DNA from 3 places in the Pseudoalteromonas obscura genome. Region 3 is predicted to be linked to each of the others. Evidence: predicted binding sites of a transcription regulator. Region 3 holds the regulator's gene; each other region holds the start of a gene.
The links. Region 3 encodes MetJ, which represses methionine synthesis genes. Its sites were predicted from a motif close to TAGACGTCTAGACGTCTA; they were not measured.

Region 1: QNM18_RS11475 (methylenetetrahydrofolate reductase) is a predicted target of MetJ. The motif match lies at 1,582-1,599, and genes of this name have one in related genera.
Region 2: metK (methionine adenosyltransferase) is a predicted target of MetJ. The motif match lies at 1,542-1,559, and genes of this name have one in related genera.

What each region holds. Positions count from the first base shown of each region.
Region 1 covers NZ_JASJUT010000004.1:16,924-20,211, forward strand. Annotated here, with positions in the region: gene QNM18_RS11470 (zinc-dependent metalloprotease) at 1-513, shown strand, start outside; gene QNM18_RS11475 (methylenetetrahydrofolate reductase) at 582-1,538, opposite strand; gene QNM18_RS11480 (M16 family metallopeptidase) at 1,827-3,288, shown strand, end outside.
Region 2 covers NZ_JASJUT010000006.1:96,867-100,154, forward strand. Annotated here, with positions in the region: gene tkt (transketolase) at 1-1,400, opposite strand, end outside; gene metK (methionine adenosyltransferase) at 1,663-2,814, shown strand; gene QNM18_RS14970 (HDOD domain-containing protein) at 2,868-3,288, opposite strand, start outside.
Region 3 covers NZ_JASJUT010000009.1:200,174-203,461, forward strand. Annotated here, with positions in the region: gene metL (bifunctional aspartate kinase/homoserine dehydrogenase II) at 1-60, opposite strand, end outside; gene metB (cystathionine gamma-synthase) at 65-1,288, opposite strand; gene metJ (met regulon transcriptional regulator MetJ) at 1,616-1,936, shown strand; gene QNM18_RS19155 (malic enzyme-like NAD(P)-binding protein) at 2,031-3,272, opposite strand.

The DNA of each region.
Region 1 (3,288 bases), on a different contig from region 3:
AAGGCCTATGGTGAAGCGCGCAATCGAGAGAGTATTCACGGCCGCACCGGTTTAACATTGGACGCAATGGCATTGCCAGAAATGGCAAGCCAACATACATTGAAGCTCCTATTAAATGCTGAACGCTTAAATCGAGTGGCGCAACAGCACGCACGTAACAACCGATTTTTAGGTAGCGATGAAATCTTCAATCAAATTCACAAGCAAGTATTTAAAGCAACCCCTAAGTCACCAATGGCGAAAAAGCTAAATGATCGTGTACAGTATTTAACGGCATATAGAATGGCCAATTTAAGTAGCAGTGATAAAGTTGCTCCAGAAGTACAAGCACAGTTACGCTACTATCTGAGACAAATTGCAGCGGACTTAACTGAGCAGTCACTGTTTTCTAGCCCCACCAAAGCGCAAGCCTTCGAGCTCTTCTTGGGTGAGCATATTCAGCACTTCTTGAAAGAAGGTGAATGGCCAGCAAACTATTCACCACTGTCCATGCCGCCGGGTTCACCAATCTAATCGCTTTTAATTTAGATATAAAAAAGCCCCAATTAAGGGGCTTTTTGCTACGAGAATGAAAGTTGTGATTAAGCTATTTGTTTCTCTGCTAATTGCAGTTCCATGGTTGCTTTTAACAGTCTGTATAAGTTAATAGACGCGTCTATTTCTTCTTTACGGTTTGTTAAGCTCTCAATATTCAGTCCCAGTGGAATATTGAGGTGCGCGCAGCTGCGCAAAATCAGGTCGAGATTTTCTCGACAAATTTTAATGGACTCATTAAGCGTGTTTTCTGCATCTAACATGCGCCATTTAGTCGCCTCAGGAACAGAGATACCTAGCCACTTCATAAACTCAAGGGTTTTCTCTCCGCCACAAGGAGTAAATGTTAAAATAATGCGCTTTGGTTCAAGCCCTTGCTGGCGGCATGTACGTGCATAGCTAGTTAATAAGTCAATACTCGCCTGTGCATCATACACTGCTTGTGAAATGAAGTACTCACAACCCTTGGCCGTTTTATCGATTAACCGCTCATGTTCATTGCGTTTATTGGCATGGCGCTCAGCGATTGTGACGCCACCCAAGAAAAAGCGCTCAGGGTGCGCTTGCAACGTTTGGTAAGCTTCTGGTAAGCCTAATTTGATATCACCTTGTGAAGAGGGGCTGCCAACCAGCACTAAATTGTTCAGGTCGAAGTCTTGTTTGGTTTTATGTAACCATTGATTGAATTCTTCGCGGTCCCGCTGTGCGACGCTCTTGTATGTAATGACATCAAGTTTAGAGAGGTCTCGCACCAATTTACTGTATTCACAGGGATCAACTGTTTGTTTAAATGGAAATGGTCTAGGCACTTGTGTACGACTGCTTTCATCTTGAATATCGTAAATTATGACACCGTCATATTCGATTTCATGCAATCTATCTAATAACTTAGTCGCTATGGTATGTAGTTTTTCACTGTCGGTACCTAACTTTGGTGGCGTAGTACCAATCAAGTATACCCCTTGATTCGGGTCTAATATTTTCTCTTGTAGCGATAAAGCCATGTGTCTCATTCCCACTTAATTCACCGTAGTAGGATAAATATAGCAGCCATTTAGACGTCTAGATAGATTTTTTTATTGAATTTATTTCATTAAAGATGAATTTTTTTCATAGTTATTGATATTACTCACTTTTAAGTTGTGCAAATTTAATCCATAGCTAATCGTTTTTTTTAGGCTTTTATCGTGAAGCATAAGACTTTTGCTAGCTATAAGGCATAATCGGGGCATTGACCTACGCTATAAGCGTAGGTACTAAGACAACAAAGATTAAAAGTATTAGGGACACTTATGAAATTTAAGCTTTTGGCTACCAGTTTGGCTGTGACACTGGCATTGACTGGCTGCGCTTCTAATAACGCAAGTAATGCGTCAAGTCTTCAAAGTGATGCAAAGACAGTGAAACAAGTGACTGAAAACAAAGTTTTCTCTCATGATTATGTAATCGAAGAGCTAAGCAATGGCTTGCGCGTCATGGTCGTTAAAACAGATTACCCTGATGTCGTATCTTTGCAGATCCCAGTATCAGTGGGGTCGCGCAACGAAATTGAAGAGGGTAAGACTGGGTTTGCACACTTTTTTGAGCATATGATGTTCAAAGGCTCAAAAAAATATCCTGAGGCTGTATATAAAGATATCATCAAAAATTCAGGCGTAGATAATCGTGCTTACACAACCAATGACTACACCAACTACTATCTGAGCTTTTCTAAAGAGCATTTGGAGAAGGTACTTGAAATTCAGGCTGATATTTTCCAGAACTTACATTTTAGTGAAGAGCAGTTTCGAACAGAGGCACTGACAGTAAAAGGTGAATATCTTAAAAATAACGCCAACCCCATCCGCAAGTTATTAGGTGCGGTGCGCGACAAAGCATTTGATGAACACACCTATAAACACACGACGATGGGCTTTTTTGAAGACATCGAAGCTATGCCAGATCAAATGGCTTATGCTGATCTATTTTTTGAGCGATTTTACAAACCTGAATATGCAACCATCATCATCGTGGGTGATGTTGATCCAAAAGCGACCATAAAAAAGGTGAAAAAGCATTGGGGTGAATGGCAGAGAGGCGAGTATCAAGCAGATATTCCTGTGGAGCCAAAACAGCAAGAGGCAAGGTATCAGCATGTTGTTAATGAAGGTCAACCGGGACACTGGTTATTGGTATCTTACAAAGGTCCTGCTTGGGAACCGACACAAAAAGACCGAGCTGCAGTGGATTTGATTTCCGAGCTCTATTTTTCAAAAAACTCTAAGCTGTATCAAGAGTTGGTTGTAGACAAACAAATTGCCACGCAATTGTTCACTTATAATGCTGAAACTAAAGATCCGGGTTTGTTGCATGTTTTTATCAAAGTTGAAGATGAAAAAGATTTAGTCACTGTACGTGACGCAGTTAACCGGACTTATGCAACAGCGCGTACCGAGTTAGTCGATGAAGAAAAACTTGCAGCATTAAAGTCAAATCTCAGATATAGCTTTGCAAACGACTTAGACTCTTCTAAAGCAATCGCATCTATGTTGGCAAGTTATGTACATTTCGAACGAGATCCTGAAGTGATCAATCAAATCTATGCGACCGCAGATACAGTCACGCCTGAAGACATTCGCAGCATAGCAAATAAATATTTTGTAGATTCAGGCCGCAACACTGTGACTATGTCTGCGAAAGCAAAAGTTGAAGGGTTTGATCGCGAAGTTGCACTTGATGCGCTTAGTGCACAAATGGCGCAACCTGCAACGCAGC
Region 2 (3,288 bases), on a different contig from region 3:
AGACCAATAGAGTCATGAGTGTAAACGAAAATACTAGGCTGCTTCATTAGCGCGGCCATGCGTACTGCGTTACGTGCATACTCCATGAACATCAGGAAAGTCGCGCCGTATGGGATAAAGCCTTTGTGTAAAGCAATACCATTCATAATCGCTGACATGCCAAATTCACGCACGCCGTAGAAGATATAGTTACCTGATGCATCATCTGCTGTCAGGCCTTTTGAACCTTCCCACAACGTCAAGTTTGAACCTGCAAGGTCTGCTGAACCACCCATAAACTCAGGTAAAATTGGACCAAATGCGTTTAATGCATTTTGTGACGCTTTACGTGTTGCTGGGTTTGCTGGGTTTGCTTGTAATTCAGCAATATAAGCTTCAGTTTGCTCAGTCCAGTTTGTTGGCAATTCACCCTTTGTACGACGCTCAAACTCGGCTGCCAATTCAGGGTAATGCATTTGATATTCAGTAAATTTAACCAACCATTCGCTTTGGATTTGCTGGCCGTGTGCCGAACCATCCCATTTAGCATAAACGCCTTCAGGGATCTCAAAAGCGCCATGCTCCCAACCAAGGAATTCACGAGCTGCTTTGATCTCTTCATCACCTAAAGGTGCGCCGTGACAATCATGGCTACCAGATTTATTTGGTGAACCATAGCCAATCACAGTTTTACAACAAATTAATGTTGGTTTACCCGTCTCTGCACGCGCCGCTTCAATCGCAGCTTTAATTGCTTCACTATCATGACCGTCGACCGCTGGAATTACGTGCCAGCCGTATGCTTCAAAGCGCTGTGGTGTATCATCGCTAAACCAGCCTTCCACTTCACCGTCAATTGAAATGCCGTTGTCATCCCAAAATGCGATTAGCTTGCCCAGCCCTAATGTACCAGCTAAAGAGCACGCCTCATGAGAGATGCCTTCCATAAGACAGCCGTCACCTAAAAACGCATAAGTGTAGTGATTAACAATGTCATATTCGTCGCGGTTGAATTGCGCCGCTAATGCCTTCTCTGCAATTGCCATACCTACTGCATTAGTTATGCCTTGGCCTAATGGACCAGTAGTCGTTTCAATACCAGGCGCATACCCATACTCTGGGTGACCTGGTGTCTTAGAGTGCATTTGACGAAAGTTCTTTAAATCGTCAATAGACAAGTCATAGCCACTCAAATGTAATAACGAATAAATTAACATTGAGCCGTGACCATTTGATAATACAAATCTATCTCTATCTACCCATTCCGGATTGTTTGGGTTGTGCTTTAAATAATCGCGCCAAAGTACCTCTGCGATGTCTGCCATGCCCATTGGTGCCCCTGGGTGGCCTGATTTAGCCTTTTGTACAGCGTCCATGGATAGAACGCGAATTGCGTTTGCAAGTTCTTTGCGAGATGGCATGGATTCTCCTACCTTTAAGTGTTTGCACGAGTGTTTTTAAAGGCCCATTTTTACCTAATAAAATTACCACTGCAATTAAAATCACAAGAAAAGTTATAAATTCACTTTGTTTTTAATGCGTAAATTGCAAGTATCTAAAAATAGACGTCTAGGCGTAAAAAAACTATGCATATAAAATTGTTTTCGTTAGAATATCTCTTCTAAAATTTTCTCGCGCTGTTTTACGCATGTTCGCGAAGCGCTTTTTTTGTGAGTATAAATAATGGCGAAACACTTATTTACTTCAGAGTCAGTTTCTGAAGGCCATCCGGATAAAATTGCGGATCAGATTTCAGATGCAGTATTAGATGCAATTCTTGAGCAAGACCCAAAGGCACGCGTAGCGTGTGAGACCTACGTTAAAACTGGTATGGTCATGGTTGGTGGTGAAGTAACCACAAGCGCTTGGGTAGACATTGAAGAATTAACACGTAAAACAGTTCGTGAAATTGGTTACACCCATTCTGATATGGGCTTTGATGCTGACTCTTGCGCAATTTTGAACACCATTGGTAAACAGTCTCCAGACATCAACCAAGGTGTAGATCGCTCTCGTCCAGAAGATCAAGGCGCTGGTGACCAAGGTTTAATGTTTGGATATGCATGTAATGAAACTGACGTTTTAATGCCTGCACCAATCACTTATTCTCACCGTCTTGTACAGCGTCAAGCTGCAGTGCGTAAAGATGGCACTCTGCCATGGTTACGTCCAGATGCAAAATCACAAGTAACTTTTGCATACGAAAATGGTCAGCCAGTTGGCATCGACGCAGTTGTACTTTCAACTCAGCACTGTGACTCAGTATCACAAGATGAGCTAGTTGAAGCTGTAATGGAAACAATCATTAAGCCTACGCTACCTAAAGAACTAATTACCGAAGCAACAAAATTCTTCATCAACCCAACTGGACGTTTTGTTATCGGTGGTCCAATGGGTGACTGTGGTCTAACAGGTCGTAAAATCATCGTAGATACATACGGTGGTATGGCAAGACACGGTGGTGGTGCTTTCTCAGGTAAAGATCCATCAAAAGTAGACCGTTCAGCTGCATATGCTGGTCGCTATGTTGCTAAGAACATTGTAGCAGCAGGTCTTGCTGACAAGTGTGAAATCCAAGTTTCTTATGCTATTGGTGTAGCTGAGCCTACTTCTATCAGCATTGATACTTTTGGTACTGGTAAGCTTGAAGAAACACGCCTAATTGAGCTAGTTCGTGAGCACTTCGATCTTCGTCCATATGGCTTAATCACTATGCTCGACCTAGAGCGTCCAATTTATCAGCCTACTGCTGCATATGGTCACTTTGGTCGTGAAGAGTTCCCTTGGGAAAAAACAGATAAAGCAGAAGCACTTAAAGCAGCTGCCGGACTTTAATAGTCTAAATTATGTTAGCAGAAAGGCGCTTTTCAAAGCGCCTTTTATATATCTCAGCCAATTAAAAACTCTTCAACATCCTCTTTCATATCCGTGTAATCATCGTCACTCAAATCCAATGCCAACATCACGTCATCTTTAAAGGCATGCCAATCTGCACAACTTCTAAAGTGTTTAATTTCAAAAGAGAAGTTTTCTGCAAGTTTCAGTGTTGCAAGGATTTTCTTTTCAAGATCAGAGTCGTTATCCTGAAAGAAGTGCGCATCATGATGACGCAGTATAATTTGACACACTCTTTTGGGAAGGTGCCATGAACTTGCCAAGTAATACCCTACAACGGTATGATTTGTAGGGTATTGTTGCGACTCATATTCAACCAATGAGTGTTCCGGCCGCTGTGTTGCGCGCATCAAAACATCATTGTAATCCTGAAACCGCATGGCCATTGCAGGGATCCCCGCATCGTGAAATAGT
Region 3 (3,288 bases):
TTGATAGCGCGCTGCAGAACTAAGGCTAGAGCCGCCAAATTTGTGTACTACTTTTGTCATATTGTTACCATAAAACCGTATGTGCAGGGGATAGTTTAAAGTCTTTGGCATCGTCAGAATCACCGCTTACAGGACTGTACACCTTTTTAAACGCTTGCTCAAGATCTGCTAACAAATCTTCAACGTCTTCAATTCCAACGGAAATTCGGATTAACGTATCGCCTACGCCCGCTTCAAGTCTAGCCTGTGGATCCATCCCTGCATGGGTCATCGTAGCTGGGTGACAAATCAAACTCTCTACACCACCCAAAGATTCAGCTAGAGAAAATTGGGACAAAGAAGTTAAAAATGCAGCGGAGTCTTTCAGACCCCCTTTGATGTCAAAACTTACCATGCCACCAAATCCATGCTGCTGCTTTTTGGCGAGCGCATGCTGTGGATGGGAAGCTAAACCGGGATAATAAACTTGCTCAACAAATGGAGAAGATTCTAAATACTGAGCTATCGCCAATGCATTGTGCTCATGCTGCTTTAGGCGCACTTTTAAAGTTCTAAGTCCGCGCAGTGTTAAGTAGCTGTCAAAAGGTGAACCTGTAATGCCAATATTGTTTGCCCACCAAGCAAGCTCTTCCCCCAATTCTTGCGTGCGAGCAATGACAGCTCCACCAACAACGTCTGAGTGACCATTGATAAACTTAGTCGTAGAGTGCACAACAATATCCACACCAAAAGCGATTGGGTTTTGCAGCGCCGGTGATAAAAATGTATTGTCCGCAGCTACCAAGGCGCCACAACCGTGCGCAGCTTTCACCACAGCTTCAATGTCTGTCAGTCTTAGAATTGGATTACTCGGAGTTTCTATCCAAACTATCTTAGGCGCAATATCCGCAATCTTTTGCAGACTTTCAGGCTGAGTTAAATCAAGTACTTCTACTTTTAATAAGCCACGCTTTTCTAAAGAGGTAAATAATCGATAACTGCCACCGTAACAGTCATGCGGGATCACCAAAGTATCGTCATGGTTTAATAACTGTGTCACAAGATGAACCGCAGCCATGCCAGTTGCGGTAATAATGCCTTTTTCGCCACCTTCTAACTGAGTGAGTGTATCGGCTAAAATATCTCGATTTGGGTTGCCACTGCGACCATAATCATAATCCCGCTTTTTATCAAAATCAGCGAAAGAATAGGTCGTAGAGAGATATAAAGGAGGCACAACTGCACCATGATGCTTATCTGCATCGATGCCATTTCTCACGGCAATCGTTGACTTCTTACTTTGGCTCATAGGTCACCTGGATACTTGGATGTTTAGACGTCTAAAAGGTTAGATGAACAATTGTGAGATGTCAAAACATTTATACTTCTATATGGCTAAATAACTAGTATTTGACTATCTTATTCAAACCGATAAAATTTCGCCACGAAAGCGATAAAGGATGCCAATAAGACTGAATCTTTGACCTAATATGGCAAAAGACCGAGTATTCTGCCAATTTCCTGTACAGTGCACAGCAATTAGCTTGTATATGGTACAAACCGTCAGCAGTGCACTCAGCAAACAAAATCCAGTCTTATTCACATTCAAGGTAAACACTGAGGCAAGTACACAATTATGGCTAAATGGAACGGTGAATATGTTCACCCATATGCAGAACACGGTAAAAAATCAGAACAGGTGAAAAAAATCACTGTTTCAATTCCTTTGAATGTACTTAAAGTACTGACAGATGAACGGACTCGTCGACAGGTTAACAACCTGCGCCATGCAACAAATAGTGAATTACTGTGTGAAGCGTTTTTACATGCGTTTACTGGCCAGCCTTTGCCAAATGACGAAGACTTAAGAAAAGATAATCCAGAGAAGATCCCAGCAGAAGTTCGCGAGATTATGGAAAAAATGGGATTAGATATTCCTGAGATAAACGAAGAATAATCAGTCCCTATCAAATATAAAAAAGCCTCACTAATGTGAGGCTTTTTTATATCATGTAACACACTAAGCCCCTTACAAGACTTAGCCGTAAAATCTATGCCATGTAATTTTCAGGTAGTTCAATCTGTGCAACACCTGAGTCAATTGCAGCTTGTGCAACTGCTTTTGCAATACGAGGTAGTAAACGAGGGTCCATAGGCTTTGGAATTATGTACTCTGAGCCAAACTCTAAGCTTTCTACTTCTGCTGCAACCAAAACTTCTTCCGGTACAGGTTCTTTTGCAATACTACGAATAGCTTCTACCGCTGCAATTTTCATTTCATCATTGATAGCAGTAGCGCGCACATCTAATGCACCGCGGAAAATAAACGGAAAACACAGTACGTTATTAACTTGGTTTGGATAGTCAGAGCGACCTGTCGCCATGATTAAGTCGTCTCGAGCGCTATGTGCCACTTCAGGGCTAATCTCTGGATCTGGATTCGAACAAGCAAAAACCACAGGCTTATTAGCCATCAGTTTAAGATCTTCTGGTGATAGCAAATCAGGACCAGATACACCAACAAATACATCGGCTTCAGCAATAACATCCTGCAATGTACGCTTATCAGTGTTATTGGCAAACAGCGTTTTATACTCATTTAAGTCATCGCGACGTGTATGGATAACACCTTTGCGGTCTAACATGTAAATGTGTTCACGTTGAGCACCACATTTAATTAGCAATTCCATACAAGCGATTGCGGCTGCACCTGCACCCAAACAAACAATGATCGCCTCTTTGATGTCTTTACCTTGAATTTCCAAAGCGTTTAGCATGCCAGCAGCAGTTACGATCGCTGTACCATGCTGATCATCGTGAAAAACAGGAACATCACAGCGCTCAATTAAAGCTTTTTCAATTTCAAAACACTCTGGCGCTTTAATATCTTCTAAGTTAATACCACCAAACGTATCTGCAATATTTGCAACGGTGTTGATAAAATCTTCAGTTGTGCGGTGTTTTACTTCGATATCAATCGAATCTAAACCTGCAAATCGCTTAAATAAAAGCGCTTTACCTTCCATTACGGGTTTAGACGCCAAAGGTCCTAGGTTACCCAGACCTAAAATAGCAGTACCGTTACTGATCACAGCAACCATGTTGCCTTTACCTGTATATCGGTATGCATTTGCAGGATCTGCCGCAATTTCGCGCACGGGTTCTGCAACACCTGGACTATAAGCTAAGGCTAGATCTTTGACGGATTCAGCAGGTTTTGTCAGTTCAACACTGATTTTACCTGGGACGGGGTGAGCGTGGTAATGTAATGCTTTTTCACGTAAATCTGACATGACGCGATTTTTTCCT